4 regions of the Arthrobacter sp. D2-10 genome follow, and region 2 is predicted to be linked to each of the others. Evidence: riboswitches for the same ligand, from Rfam matches in the RefSeq annotation. Region 2 holds a riboswitch; each other region holds the start of a gene.
The links. Region 2 has a riboswitch for S-adenosylmethionine ahead of M1D74_RS01525 (ABC transporter ATP-binding protein). Riboswitches for the same ligand answer to the same signal wherever they lie in the genome.
Positions count from the first base shown of each region.

Region 1: linked by a shared signal. The riboswitch ahead of M1D74_RS10595 (aminotransferase class V-fold PLP-dependent enzyme) and the one ahead of M1D74_RS01525 (ABC transporter ATP-binding protein) in region 2 are both predicted to bind S-adenosylmethionine.
Region 3: linked by a shared signal. The riboswitch ahead of M1D74_RS14140 (bifunctional o-acetylhomoserine/o-acetylserine sulfhydrylase) and the one ahead of M1D74_RS01525 (ABC transporter ATP-binding protein) in region 2 are both predicted to bind S-adenosylmethionine.
Region 4: linked by a shared signal. The riboswitch ahead of metX (homoserine O-acetyltransferase MetX) and the one ahead of M1D74_RS01525 (ABC transporter ATP-binding protein) in region 2 are both predicted to bind S-adenosylmethionine.

Region 1 is NZ_CP096431.1:2,270,873-2,274,049, forward strand. Features, by position in the region: gene M1D74_RS10585 (cold-shock protein) at 9-212, shown strand; gene hisN (histidinol-phosphatase) at 366-1,190, shown strand; SAM riboswitch class IV at 1,248-1,362, shown strand; gene M1D74_RS10595 (aminotransferase class V-fold PLP-dependent enzyme) at 1,406-2,764, shown strand; gene M1D74_RS10600 (class I SAM-dependent methyltransferase) at 2,858-3,177, shown strand, end outside.
Region 2 is NZ_CP096431.1:292,407-295,583, reverse strand. Features, by position in the region: gene M1D74_RS01535 (carbohydrate ABC transporter permease) at 1-619, shown strand, start outside; gene M1D74_RS01530 (hydroxyacid dehydrogenase) at 616-1,689, shown strand; SAM riboswitch class I at 1,810-1,910, shown strand; gene M1D74_RS01525 (ABC transporter ATP-binding protein) at 1,916-2,752, shown strand; gene M1D74_RS01520 (aliphatic sulfonate ABC transporter substrate-binding protein) at 2,821-3,177, shown strand, end outside.
Region 3 is NZ_CP096431.1:3,021,676-3,024,852, forward strand. Features, by position in the region: gene M1D74_RS14135 (hypothetical protein) at 1-428, opposite strand, end outside; gene M1D74_RS14140 (bifunctional o-acetylhomoserine/o-acetylserine sulfhydrylase) at 642-1,967, opposite strand; SAM riboswitch class IV at 2,011-2,127, opposite strand; gene M1D74_RS14145 (SDR family NAD(P)-dependent oxidoreductase) at 2,308-3,057, shown strand; gene M1D74_RS14150 (cellulase-like family protein) at 3,127-3,177, opposite strand, start outside.
Region 4 is NZ_CP096431.1:1,253,848-1,257,024, forward strand. Features, by position in the region: gene M1D74_RS05810 (CPBP family intramembrane glutamic endopeptidase) at 1-541, shown strand, start outside; gene M1D74_RS05815 (VOC family protein) at 618-1,259, opposite strand; SAM riboswitch class IV at 1,584-1,716, shown strand; gene metX (homoserine O-acetyltransferase MetX) at 1,741-2,877, shown strand; gene M1D74_RS05825 (DUF222 domain-containing protein) at 3,083-3,177, shown strand, end outside.

The DNA.
Region 1 (3,177 bases), 1.6 Mb from region 2:
ATAAAAAAATGGCAACAGGTACAGTCAAGTGGTTCAACGCTGAAAAGGGCTTTGGATTCATCGCTCCTGATGACGGCGGCGCTGACGTCTTCGCTCACTTCTCCGCAATCAACTCCGGCGGCTTCCGCTCGCTCGAGGAGAACCAGAAGGTCAGCTTCGAGACCACCCAGGGCCCCAAGGGCCCCCAGGCTGAGAACATCTCCGTTCTCTAAGTCTTAGAGCTTCCAGGAAAGGCGCACCGGCCAATCGGCCGGTGCGCCTTTCTTTCGTTTAAGATCGTGGTTCTGAAAGTCGTCCATGTCCACGCCAGCGCGCCAGTTCCGGCCTGGCGCATCTGGAAGCCCTGACCATATAGGTTGAAGGGTATGAACCTCCAGAGCTACAACGATGACCTCCGCCTTGCCCATGTGATGGCCGACTCCGTGGACGACCAGACCATGTCGAGGTTCAAGGCACAGGATCTGGCGGTTGAAACCAAGCCTGACTTCACTCCGGTCACGGATGCCGACAAGTCGGCCGAAGAAGCTATCCGCGGACAATTGTCGCGAGCCCGCCCCCGCGACGCCGTTCTCGGTGAGGAATTCGGAAGCAGCGGCGCCGGCTCCCGGCGATGGATCATCGACCCGATCGACGGCACCAAGAACTTCGTCCGAGGGGTTCCGGTGTGGGCCACCCTCATCGCCCTCGTTGATGAGGGTCGTCCGGTTGTCGGCGTCGTCAGCGCTCCTGCCCTGGGCAAGCGCTGGTGGGCGGCGACCGGAACCGGTGCGTTCATGGGCAAGTCGCTTGCCGCGGCAACCCGCCTGCGGGTTTCGAGCGTTTCCCGGCTGGAGGACGCCTCCCTCTCCTATTCCAGCCTCACCGGGTGGAAGGAACGCGGGAACTTAGACGAGTTTATGTCGCTCACCGACTCGGTCTGGCGTACCCGCGCTTATGGCGACTTCTGGTCGTACTGTCTGGTCGCGGAGGGTGCAGTGGACATCGCATGCGAACCGGAATTGAATCTGTACGACATGGCTGCGTTGGTGCCCATTGTTACGGAGGCCGGCGGGCGGTTCACATCACTCGAAGGTGCTGACGGCCCCTTCGGCGGGAACGCACTGGCTACCAACAGCATTCTGCACAACGATGTGCTGAAGATGCTCAACCCCTCGCTGGACGATCTCCTGCAGAAAGGCGCCGGCGCCTGACAACGCCGCGTAACAAAATCCGCATCTTATTCGGGACTGCCCTATTCTGAACTACTAGGTCACGAGTGCCAGCGCTAAACCCCGGTTTGCTGGCCGGCAACCCTCCTTCCGCGGTGGGGTGCCCCGGGTGACGACCAGGCCGTCCAGAAAATTGGTTCGGCAAGCGCGGGGCCAACCTCGGTGGAGCCCCATGAGAATTTGTGGGGTAAATTCCTGTGACCAATGCACTTCTCGAAGACGTTGATGGGCTGACCACTGCACCACTTGCTGCAGTTCTCGGCGCAGAACTGCAGGCACCGGTGATTGACGGCGCGACGGTTCGCTACGTCAACCTGGATTACGCAGCATCTACGCCCGCGCTTCAGTCGGTAAATGACTATGTGCAGCGCGTTCTTCCCTACTACGCGAGCGTTCATCGGGGTGCCGGATACGCTTCGCAGATTTCAACGTCTCTGTATGAGAACGCTCGGAGAACGGTCAGGACCTTCGTCGGTGGCCGAGAAGACGACGCGGTCATCTTCACCCGCAACACCACGGATTCCCTCAATCTCCTGGCGGGCTGCGTACCGGTGGACGGGGAGGTTCTTTACCTCGACCTGGAACACCACGCCAACCTCCTCCCCTGGTTCGACCGCCCTCACCGCGGAATCGTCGCAGCAGAGACCATCGAAGGAACGCTGACTGCGTTGGAGGAAGAACTGGAGTCCGGCCGTGTGAGTCTCCTCGCCGTGACGGGCGCCTCGAACGTCACCGGGGAGATCCTACCGATCGACCGGCTCGCCCGTGTGGCGCATGAGCACGGGGCGCGCATCGTCGTCGACGCCGCCCAGTTGGCCCCGCACCGGCGGCTGGACCTGGTCAGGGATGGCATCGACTACGTCGTTTTCTCCGGTCACAAGCTGTACGCCCCTTTCGGAGCCGGTGTGCTGGTTGGGAGGCCTGACTGGCTCGACGCCGGGACGCCGCACCTCGCCGGTGGCGGAGCTGTGAAAACGGTGAAGGTTGATTCGGTGGCCTGGACAACCGGCCCAGCCCGGCATGAGGGCGGCTCCCCGAATGTCCTCGGCGCGGCAGCGCTCGCGCATGCGACAGAAGTCCTCGCGGCTCTCGATGCGGATGAATGGCTCGCGCACGAGTCGGCTCTCCGGAACGCTCTGATTGAAGGGCTTGCCGCCCTGTCCGGCGTGACGGTGCACCGTATCTTCTCGGACAGCACCGATGCGATAGGAGTGGTGAACTTCTCAGTTCACGGTTACGACGCCGGCCTCGTCGCCGCATATCTTTCCGCTGAGCATGGCGTGGGGCTTCGCGACGGGAAGTTCTGCGCGCACCCGTTGCTGAAGCGTCTCGGCCTGCCCTCCGGATCACTCCGCGCCAGCTTCGGCCTGGGCTCCCGGCACGACGACGTCGACAGGCTGCTTGCAGGCCTCGCTACGCTGATCAGGAACGGGTTGGGAACGGACTACGTGGTTGACGCCGGACGCTGGGTGCCTGCAGTGGAGACACGGGCCTTCCCCGACTGGGCTCCACATACGCCCGGAACGGCCGGGGCTGCCCCCTGCACCACCGACTGACATTCGCGAGCGGGACCGGGACTGCCGACGGATGATTTAATTGACGGGTTCTGTAGCCGTCCGGCTGTACCCGTCAATCCAGGAGTTGCCGTCATGGGCGTTGGAGGTCCGCGCCTCGCCGCGCACCGCCGTCGTGAGATGGCGCGGGGCTACCTGCAGGACAGTGAACGCTATGACCGTGTCCGTCCCGGCTACCCTGCTGCATCCGTGGATTGGTTGGTGCCGGCGGGGACACAACGCGTCGCAGACGTCGGCGCGGGAACCGGTAAGTTCACACGGGAGCTGGCGCTGCGCTGCCCGGACGTGACCGCAGTCGATCCCTCTGACGACATGCTTTCAATCCTCGCCCAGCACCTTCCCGATGTCAGAAGGATTCAGGGCACTGCGGAGGCGACCGGACTCGATACCGCGAG
Region 2 (3,177 bases):
CTCTCTCGCGCTAGCGGTTTTGAGCGTCGTCGGAATGATCCTCTCAACCACGGTGGTGGCTTATGCGTTCGCTCGTATCAATTTCCCGGGACGGAACATCTGCTTTGCCTTGATGATTGCTACGCTCCTGCTGCCCTTCCACGTGGTGATCATTCCCCAGTACGTCGTCTTCAATAACCTCGACATGATCAACACCTGGGTACCGCTGCTGGCGCCGAAGTTCCTGGCGACCGAAGCATTTTTCATCTTCCTGATGGTGCAGTTCATGCGAAATCTCCCCCCGGACCTCGACGAGGCAGCGAAAATCGATGGTGCCGGCCACGGCCGCATCTTCGCAGCAATCATGTTGCCTCTCATGCGACCGGCGATTGTCACCTCATCCATCTTCACGTTCATCGGCAGCTGGAACGACTTCCTCGGCCCACTGCTGTACCTGAAGAAGCCTGATCTCTACACCCTGCCGGTAGCGCTTCGCCTCTTCGTCGATCAGACGTCCGCGGTGAACTACGGGGCCCAGATTGCGATGGCCCTGCTGGCCCTGGTACCGGTTCTGGTTTTCTTCATCATTTTCCAGCGATTCCTGATCAGCGGTGTCGCTACCCAGGGACTGAAGGGATGAGCGCGCTGCAGAGGGATGCGACGCTTTCGCAGATTCCTGAACCAGGTGCTGCGGAGAAAGATTCACGGCGCCTGAGGGGTGCGCTCTTCATGCCCCGCAGCACTGTGAACCGAATTTTTCCAGGCTCAGTCCTGGATGAGCTGGCGGAAGTCGTAGACCTCGTCTCGCGTGAACCGCTCGAGGATTTACGGGACCCAGCGGTTCGAACAATACTTTCGGACATCGACGTACTGATCACAGGCTGGGGAAGCCCGAAGGTCGACGAGGAAGTGCTCAGCACGGCTCCGAAACTCCGCGCCGTTTTCCACACGGCGGGGACGGTGAAGGGAGTGATTAGCCAGGGATGCTGGGAACGTGGCATCGCCATCAGCTCTGCGGCTGCGGTCAATGCAATTCCCGTCGCGGAGTACACCATGGCGATGATCGTCCTGGCCAACAAGCGTGTCCTGCCGCTGGCCGATGCTGTTCGAACCAACCGTGGCCGAGTATCTCCCGAAGAGCTTTTCCCCGGACTCGGCAACTTCGGAAAGCGGGTCGGAATCATCGGGGCCTCACGCATCGGGCGGCAGGTTATCCGTTTGCTCGCCGCCTACGATCTTGAAGTCGCCGTCGCTGACCCTTTCGTCGACAAAGCGGAGGCAGACCAGCTTGGCGTGCAGTTGAAAGAGCTCGACGAACTACTCCCCTGGGCCGACGTGGTATCACTCCACGCGCCATCCATCCCGGAAACACGGGGCATGATCGATCGTCGCCGCATCGGCCTTATGCGGGCCGGCACAACCTTCATCAACACGGCGCGGGGAGAGATCGTAGATCAACAAGCGCTCACCGAGCGGCTTCAGACCGGTGACATCTTCGCCGTTCTCGATGTCACATCGCCGTCCGTGCTGCCAATGGACTCTCCGCTGTACGATTTGCCGAACGTGTTGCTCACTCCCCACATTGCGGGTTCGTTGGGGTCGGAGCTTGCCCGGCTGGCACAGTCCTCCATCGAAGAGTTACGGCGGTTCACGAACGGCGAACCGCTCGAGCACCAGATCAAGACCGACCTCCTGCCCATCACTGCCTAAGGAAAATTAGGGCGGTGGACTGGCCGCTCGAGTACCCTCGGCACGCCCTCGGGACTGGCGGAACGCGTTTTGTTACGACACATGTTGCGCCGAAGGCTCAGAAAGTCGTTTAGTTGAAGCTCACCATCCCGAGCGGCCGAGAGACCTGGATCGTTGACGCCGCAGCAACCCTTACCTGCTATTCGCAGGGGAACGGGTGCTACTGCCAGGAGCGATGGAGTGTTTCATGAGTACCCTTTTGAGTGCACAGCAGCAGGCGTCCCGGAAGACACAACCCGGCGCCGCCGGCAAGCAAGCCCTTCCCCTGACATTCTCCTCACTGGTCCGTTCCTTTGGCAGCGGCAGCGCTGAGCATGTGGTCCTGAGGGACATCAACCTCGAGGTTCGCGCCGGTGAAGTGCTGGCGATTGTCGGAGCGAGCGGCTGCGGAAAATCAACCCTGCTTCGGGCCGCGGCCGGCCTCGACTCACCTACCGGCGGCAAGGTTCTGATCGACGGCACCGCCGTCAACGGGATCGACGACCGCTGCGCCTTCGCCTTCCAGGAACCCCGCCTCCTTCCCTGGCTCTCCCTGCGTGCCAATATCGCAATCGGACTGCCCAAGGGAACCAGCGCCGCAGCCGGCAAGGCAAAAGTCACGGAGCTCCTCGGTCTCGTCGAGCTAGCCGACTTCGCCGGGCACCGCCCCCGTGAGGTCTCGGGCGGCATGGCACAGCGCGCGTCGCTGGCCCGGGCACTCGCACGCAACCCAGGTGTACTGCTGCTCGATGAGCCATTCGGTGCGCTGGACGCACTGACCCGCCTGAAGATGCAGGACCTCCTGCTCGATATCCACCGCGCGCAGCCCACAACGGTCCTGCTCGTCACGCACGACGTCGACGAAGCCCTCCAGCTTGCCGACCGCATCATCGTGCTCGGCAAATCAGCGGACCCGGCTCACCCCGGAGCATCCGTCACCGAGGTGCTCACCGTGCCGGGCGAGCGCCCCCGCGACCGCAATTCGGCTGAGCTCGGTCGAATGCGGAGCTCACTGCTCGCCACTCTCGGCGTCAAAGGCCACTAGCGCACCCACCACTTGTTCCGCCGTCGTGCCCGTCCGCGCGATGGCTGCCGTCCATGCAAAGGAAAATCATGATCCGCACCCGCTCACCCTTCACCCGCCGTGCCGTCGTCTCCGTAGCGCTCGCCGCAAGCAGCGCTTTCGCACTGACCGGCTGCCTCGCCGGCGAGAACGCCGCCTCCACCGAAGAGGCGGGATCCGGTGAATCGGCCACCGAACTGAACATCGACTTCGCCACCTACAACCCGCTGAGCCTGGTCATCAAGGACCAGGGCTGGCTGGAAGCCGAGCTGGAAGACGAAGGCGTAACCGTCAACTGGATCCAGTCCGCCGGATCCAACAAGGCCAACGAAGCGCTGCGCGCAGGAGCGGTCGACGTCGGCTCCACCGCCGGATCCGCTGCCCTCCTCGCCCGGTCCAACGGCTCG
Region 3 (3,177 bases), 880 kb from region 2:
GGGTTGACGACGTCCAGCACGGGTTCAATAACCTCGCCCACCGGAGTGAGCACCGGAGACAGCGCTGTGTCGGCAGTTTCCAATAAGGGTTGCGTGACGGAGGTGACGGTATCAGCAGGTAAAACGTTGTTGACCACCGGCACCTGAGACAGCGTCGAATCGACCACACCGGTAACCGGTGCGACTAAACGAACAGCACTCACGCCGCCATCGAGATCAGAAACTTTACCGACGACACCAGAAGGCGCCTCCGATGGAGCGACAACTTCCTCAACAACGGAGGTGACGGACCCCAGGAGGCCCTGCTGCCCGCCGTCGTCAGCGTTAGCAACAGTAGCGGAGAGGGCCAGAAGACCTAGTGCGCTGAGGCCGCCGATCAGCGAGGCCCGCGCAGCAACAGCAACAGATCGACCGAATCGCCTGTTCATCCGTTACCACCCCCTAGAGTCCCCACTGCTCAACTCTTAGCAAAACACGCTTCTCAGGTGGGCGCAAACCTTTTTGCATACTTTCTTGGTTCCCACAGCTGAACGCGGCGTGCTCATCGCCAAGTCTCGCTGGTCCTCAGCTTTGGAATCGGACCAGCGAGACGAATGGTGCAGCCTCGTCACCTGTTGCGGGTCACCCCAGCAACCGAAGCACTAAGCTCCTGTCGATGCCTTCGCAGCGCGGAAGCCTGTCTCGAGATCCGCCAGGATGTCGTCGATGTGCTCCAGTCCCACCGAGAGCCGGACCAGTCCGGGAGTCACCCCGGCAACGGCCTGCTGCTCCGGCGAAAGCTGGCTGTGCGTGGTGGATGCGGGGTGGATCACCAGGGACCGGACGTCCCCGATGTTCGCGACGTGTGAATGCAGCTCGAGCGCATCCACGAAACGCTTTCCAGCCTCAGCACCGCCCGCCAGGTTGAAGGAAACGATGGCGCCGGTCCCCTTAGGACCGTACTTACGGCCGCGCTCATACCAGGGGCTTGACGGGAGGCCCGCGTAGGCGACGGATTCGACGTCGTCCCTTTCCTCCAACCAGCGGGCAACCTTCTCGGCGTTGGAGACGTGGCGTTCCACGCGCAGGCTCAGTGTCTCCAGACCCTGCGCAATGAGGAAGGCGTTGAAGGGCGAGACCGCTGAGCCCAGGTCACGCAGGAGCTGGACGCGTGCCTTCAGGATGTAGGACAGGTTGGCGCCGAGGGCGCCGCCCTCCCCGAGATCCCGACCGTAAACCAGCCCATTATAGGTGGGGTCCGGGGTATTGAAGCCTGGGAAGCGCTCAGGGTCCTTGCTGAAGTCGAACTTGCCGGAGTCCACAATCACACCCGCGATTGCCGCGCCGTGGCCGCCGAGGTACTTGGTGGCGGAATGAACCACGATGTCCGCGCCCCACTCCAGCGGGCGGATCAGGTACGGCGTCGCGAGGGTGTTGTCGACGATCAGCGGTACCCCTGCCTCATGAGCAGTGCGGGAGACGCCTTCAATGTCGAGGACGTCCTGACGCGGGTTGGACACAACTTCGGCGAAGAAGAGCTTAGTGTTCGGCTGCACGGCATCACGCCACTGGTCGAGGTTGTCAGGATCGTCGACGAACGTGACCGAGATACCGAACTTCTTCAGGGTGTGCGCGAACAGGTTGTAGGTGCCGCCGTAAAGGCTAGGGCTGGCGACGATGTGGTCACCGGATTCGGCGATGTTCAGGATTGCGAAGGTCTCGGCCGCCTGGCCGGAGCTGAGCAGGAGGGCAGCCAGGCCACCCTCGAGACTTGCTATCCGTTGCTCCACCGCGTCCTGGGTCGGGTTGCCGATGCGCGTGTAAATGGGCGCCAGTTCGGCCAGGGCGAAGCGGTTCGCCGCGCTCTCGGCGCTCGGGAACACGAAGGACGTGGTCTGGTAGATAGGCAGTGCACGGGCACCGGTGGCGGCGTCGGGCTCCTGCCCGATGTGAATCTGGCGTGTTTCGAAGGACCATCCGTTGGACATTCAAGGCTCCTGTGATCTGGGCCCGGCATGCTCAAAGCACCACGGGCCGCGCTTGCCGTCCGGCCCTTCGCCGAACAGCCAGGTCCTCACCCGGGGCACCCCGCCGCGGAAGGAGGGTTGCCGGCCAGCAAGCCGGGGCTCGATGCTGGCACTCATGACCTGAGCCCAGTGTAGGCAAGCCGGCTGCCCTGAGTGCCAACATGACGAAGATCTACGGATCGAGCGAAGCGTCGCCCGAGATGAGATTCCCGATCTTCGGTTGCTGTCATAACTGATTGGGCGAGGGCAGGACACTCGTGCCGCCGGCAGAACCCGTCATCTCAACTAAGCGCGGAGGACCATGGTAAGGATTTTGATCACCGGTTCGGCCGGAGGACTGGGGCTCAACGCCGCCCGGGAACTGATACACCGCGATCATGAAGTGGTGCTGCATGCGAGGGAGGAATCCCGGTTCGCGGATCTGGTGGAGGTCCGTGGGATGGCGGTGGGCGCAGTCTTCGGGAATCTGGCGGACCTGCAGGAAACCATTCAGGTAGCGGAGCAGGCAGATCACCTTGGGCCGTTCGACGCCATCATCCATAACGCCGGCGTCTACAGCGGCCGTGACGTATTTGCCGTGAACACGGTCGCACCGTACGTGCTGACCGCGAGCATGCAGAAGCCACGGAGAATTATCTACCTGAGCAGCGGGATGCATCAGTCCGGCTCCACGAATCTGGCGTCGGTTGACTGGTCACATGCTGACAAGCGGCCGGGTTCCTACTCAGACAGCAAGCTGTATGTCACCGCACTGTGGGCAGCGGTCGCGGCTCGGTGGCTGGACGTGGAAGCCCACGCGGTAGATCCGGGATGGGTGCCCACTCAAATGGGCGGTCCCAGCGCCCCGGACGATCTGGAGCTGGGGCACCTCACCCAGGCGGAGCTCGCACTTGGAGACGCCGGCAACATCGACCGCGGCATCGCCCGGACCGGAGGCTACTGGTATCACCAGCAGCGGCGAATGCCGCACCGAGCGGTGTTGAGCTCTACCTTCCAGACGGAGCTTCTGAAGCAGCTGGAACGGCACACCGGTCTGGGACTCCCGGAGTAGTCAGGCTCGTCCGCCGGATGACTACGGATCGAAGCCTCAGCGAATACTGGTCGTTGGAGCGTCGTACATCTACCCCTTCGTGGTCGCGCTTCCGCAGTCCCGGATGAAAGCATTGGTTCG
Region 4 (3,177 bases), 960 kb from region 2:
GGTTCCGGTGGTCCTGGTGCTCTTTCTCCTGACGGAACCCGGGAAATCAGCGTTCCGACGCATCGGTTTCACCTTCCGCAAACCGAAGGTCGATTTCGGTCTGGGCGTGGCGTTGGCGGCCGTCATCGGAATTGGGACCCTTGGTGTGTACGCCGCCGGGCGGGCGCTCGGCATCACCACCGCGATCATTCCAACCGCCCTGGACACCTATTGGTGGACCCTGCCCGTGCTCGTGCTGTCCGCGCTCCGGCACGCAGTCCTGGAGGAAGTCATCGTGGTCGGCTATCTCTTCGAGCGGCTCCGGGAACTCGGCTGGTCAGTTGCTGCGATTGTCGTGACCTCGGCACTACTGCGTGGGAGCTATCACCTGTATCAGGGAATCGGACCGTTTATCGGCAACGTGATCATGGGGCTGATCTTCGGCTACGCCTACACCCGTGCCAAGCGGGTGATGCCGCTCGTGGTGGCGCATGCCCTGCTCGACATCGCCGGTTTTGTGGGTTTCGCGTTGTTTGGCTCGGCCATCGGGATCGGGAACTGATCGAAACTGTTTCATGGCGGAAACAAGTGTGGCCCCGGCTCTGACGAGCCGGGGCCACAGCCGTTTATTGGCGACGCTAGATTTGGACTGCGCCCTTCGGAGTCTCGAAGGTGACCGACATAATCCCGGGAGTGCCGTTGGGAGCGATCCACTCCACGTCCACGTCATCGAGCGGGTGGCTTACGGGAGTGCCAAGCCATTCTGTGACACGCGCTGCAGAGCCTGCGATAGTCAGGGCGCTGAGCCGCACGGATGCGGGCCGGGCCTGGGAGGGGTGGAGGGACTGCGTGCCGTCGTCCCAGCGGATCATGTACGGAACCTGCGGATCAGCGATGAGGCCCTTGATGCCGATCTGCTGCCAGGTCAGCTCCTGGCCATCGGGGAATTTGCGGTTGCCGGGAACCGCGCTGCGGCCCAGACGCTCCTCGAAGGGGGCGAGGTCGTCAACGGCGACGCACCAGCCCATCCATCCGCCGCCCGCTTCCGACCTCGCGCGTACGGCCTGGCCGAAGGGCGCCTTGTCCGAGGCGGGGTGGTCGAGTACCTCCACAACCTCAAGGTACTGACCATTGACGAGAGGAAAAATCATGTTGCGGGTACCGAATCGTGGGTGGACGCCACCCTTCACGAATTCGATGCCCAGAGCGTCGGAAATCCGCTCCGCAGTGGCAGTCAGACCGTCGGGTTCGCAGGCATAAGACACATGATCCAGGCGCATGGCCCCATTTTGGCACTTTGTGATGGACGCCTCGACTTAGGGTTGCCTAAGTCACAATGAGAGGACTTGAAGGTCCAAGTAAAACCCAAGGTCGGCCACGCATAGTTGAGTCACACAGGGAGGCCGGTTCCGAGACCGCCGGATCTTCCTGCCGGGACACCCAATGGGTGTTCCCCTTGGGTGGGGCCGCCGTTACCCATAGACGAGACGGCCCCACTCAAGCACTGCGTCCGCGCCGGCTCTGAGCGCCCCGACGCAACCGTCTGTTTCACCGCGAGTCACAATAGTTGCCGTTTCCTGCCCTCTTCGGGTTCTCTTGTATGAGGTCACGAGTGACAGTGCGGTGGGTTCTGCCCGCCGGCGGCCCCGGCTTGCTGTCCGGCAACCCTCCTTCGCGGTGGGGTGCCCCGGGTGACGACCAGGCCCTGCATGTGGCGTGCAGGAGCAAGCGCGAGCTCTGAAGGCGGCAGGATTGACAGGCATCACCACGGTTGAACCGCATCCCCAGGTAACAAAGGTGGAGGGCGTCGTCGTCCAACGGCTTTCCGTCGGTCCCTTGACGCTGGAAACGGGCGGTCACTTGCCCGACGTCGTACTCGCGTATGAGACGTGGGGCACCCTCAACGCTGATGCCTCCAATGCCGTGCTCGTCGAGCATGCGCTCACCGGCAGTTCCCACGTAGCCCGTGGGGGATCAACGGAAGACGGGTGGTGGGACGGACTGGTGGGACCGGGCCGCACCATCGACACCGACCGCTACTTCGTGGTCTCCATCAACATGCTCGGCGGTTGTTACGGGTCGACTGGACCTGCATCGCTTGATCCGGAGGGCAGGCCGTGGGGTTCGCGGTTTCCCTTCGTCACCATCCGCGATTCAGTGCGTGCCGAGGCGTTGCTTGCCGATCTGCTCGGGATCAGCACCTGGCATTCCGTGCTTGGCGGCTCGATGGGAGGAGCCCGGGCTCTCGAATGGGCGGTCACCCATCCCGAGAGAGTACGGAATTGCGCCGTCATCGCCTGCGGTGCGGCGAGCACAGCGGAGCAGATTGCCTTTGCGCAGGCGCAGGTTCAGGCCATCAGGCTGGATCCACGGTTTGCCGGCGGAGATTACTACGGATCTGCGGGTCCGGAGACGGGCTTGGGGCTGGCACGGCGAATCGCGCATATCACCTACCGTTCAGAGGCGGAGCTTGGCCATCGGTTCGGACGGGCTGCGCAGGGGCTTGAGGAGCCGTTCGGGGCAGCCTTGCCGCACGAACGGGGGCGTTACCAGGTTGAGAGTTACCTCGATCATCAGGCGGATAAGCTGGTTCGCCGGTTCGATGCCAACAGTTATGTGGTCCTCACCGAAGCGCTGATGAGCCATGACGTTGCCCGTGACCGTGGCAGCCTGACAACAGCCCTGGCGGACACGAAAGCGAAATTCTTCATCGCTGCGGTTGATTCGGACCGTCTCTACTGGCCGGCCCAGTCCTTCGAGCTGGCGTCTGCACTGCCGGGTAATGTGGCTGTCCATACCATTACCTCTCCTATTGGCCATGACGCATTCCTCACGGAGATCGGCCAGCTGGAACCCGCCCTGCACGCGGCCTTCTACGACGACGACGGCGCTGCTTAGCCCCGAAGGTTGGGTGGCCTTCTGTTCGGGCTGGCTCCATTCGGTAGTTAGAGCAACGCAGGAGCAACGGGAGTAGATGCTTCAAACGTGCTGCGAGGACCTGAACAGATCATCCTCGTCCGCTGTTGGGAAATGCCGGCAGGATGATCATCAGCCTCCGAGTCCGGATCCGAAATTGTCGGTGGTGGATGATTGAGTGTTTTGTATGGAGTTGGGGAGCGCGGAGGTTGGTGGGGACGCCTATGAGGCGGCTCTTGATGAGATGTATGCCGAGGCGTCTCGGGATTGGTCGGAGGATGA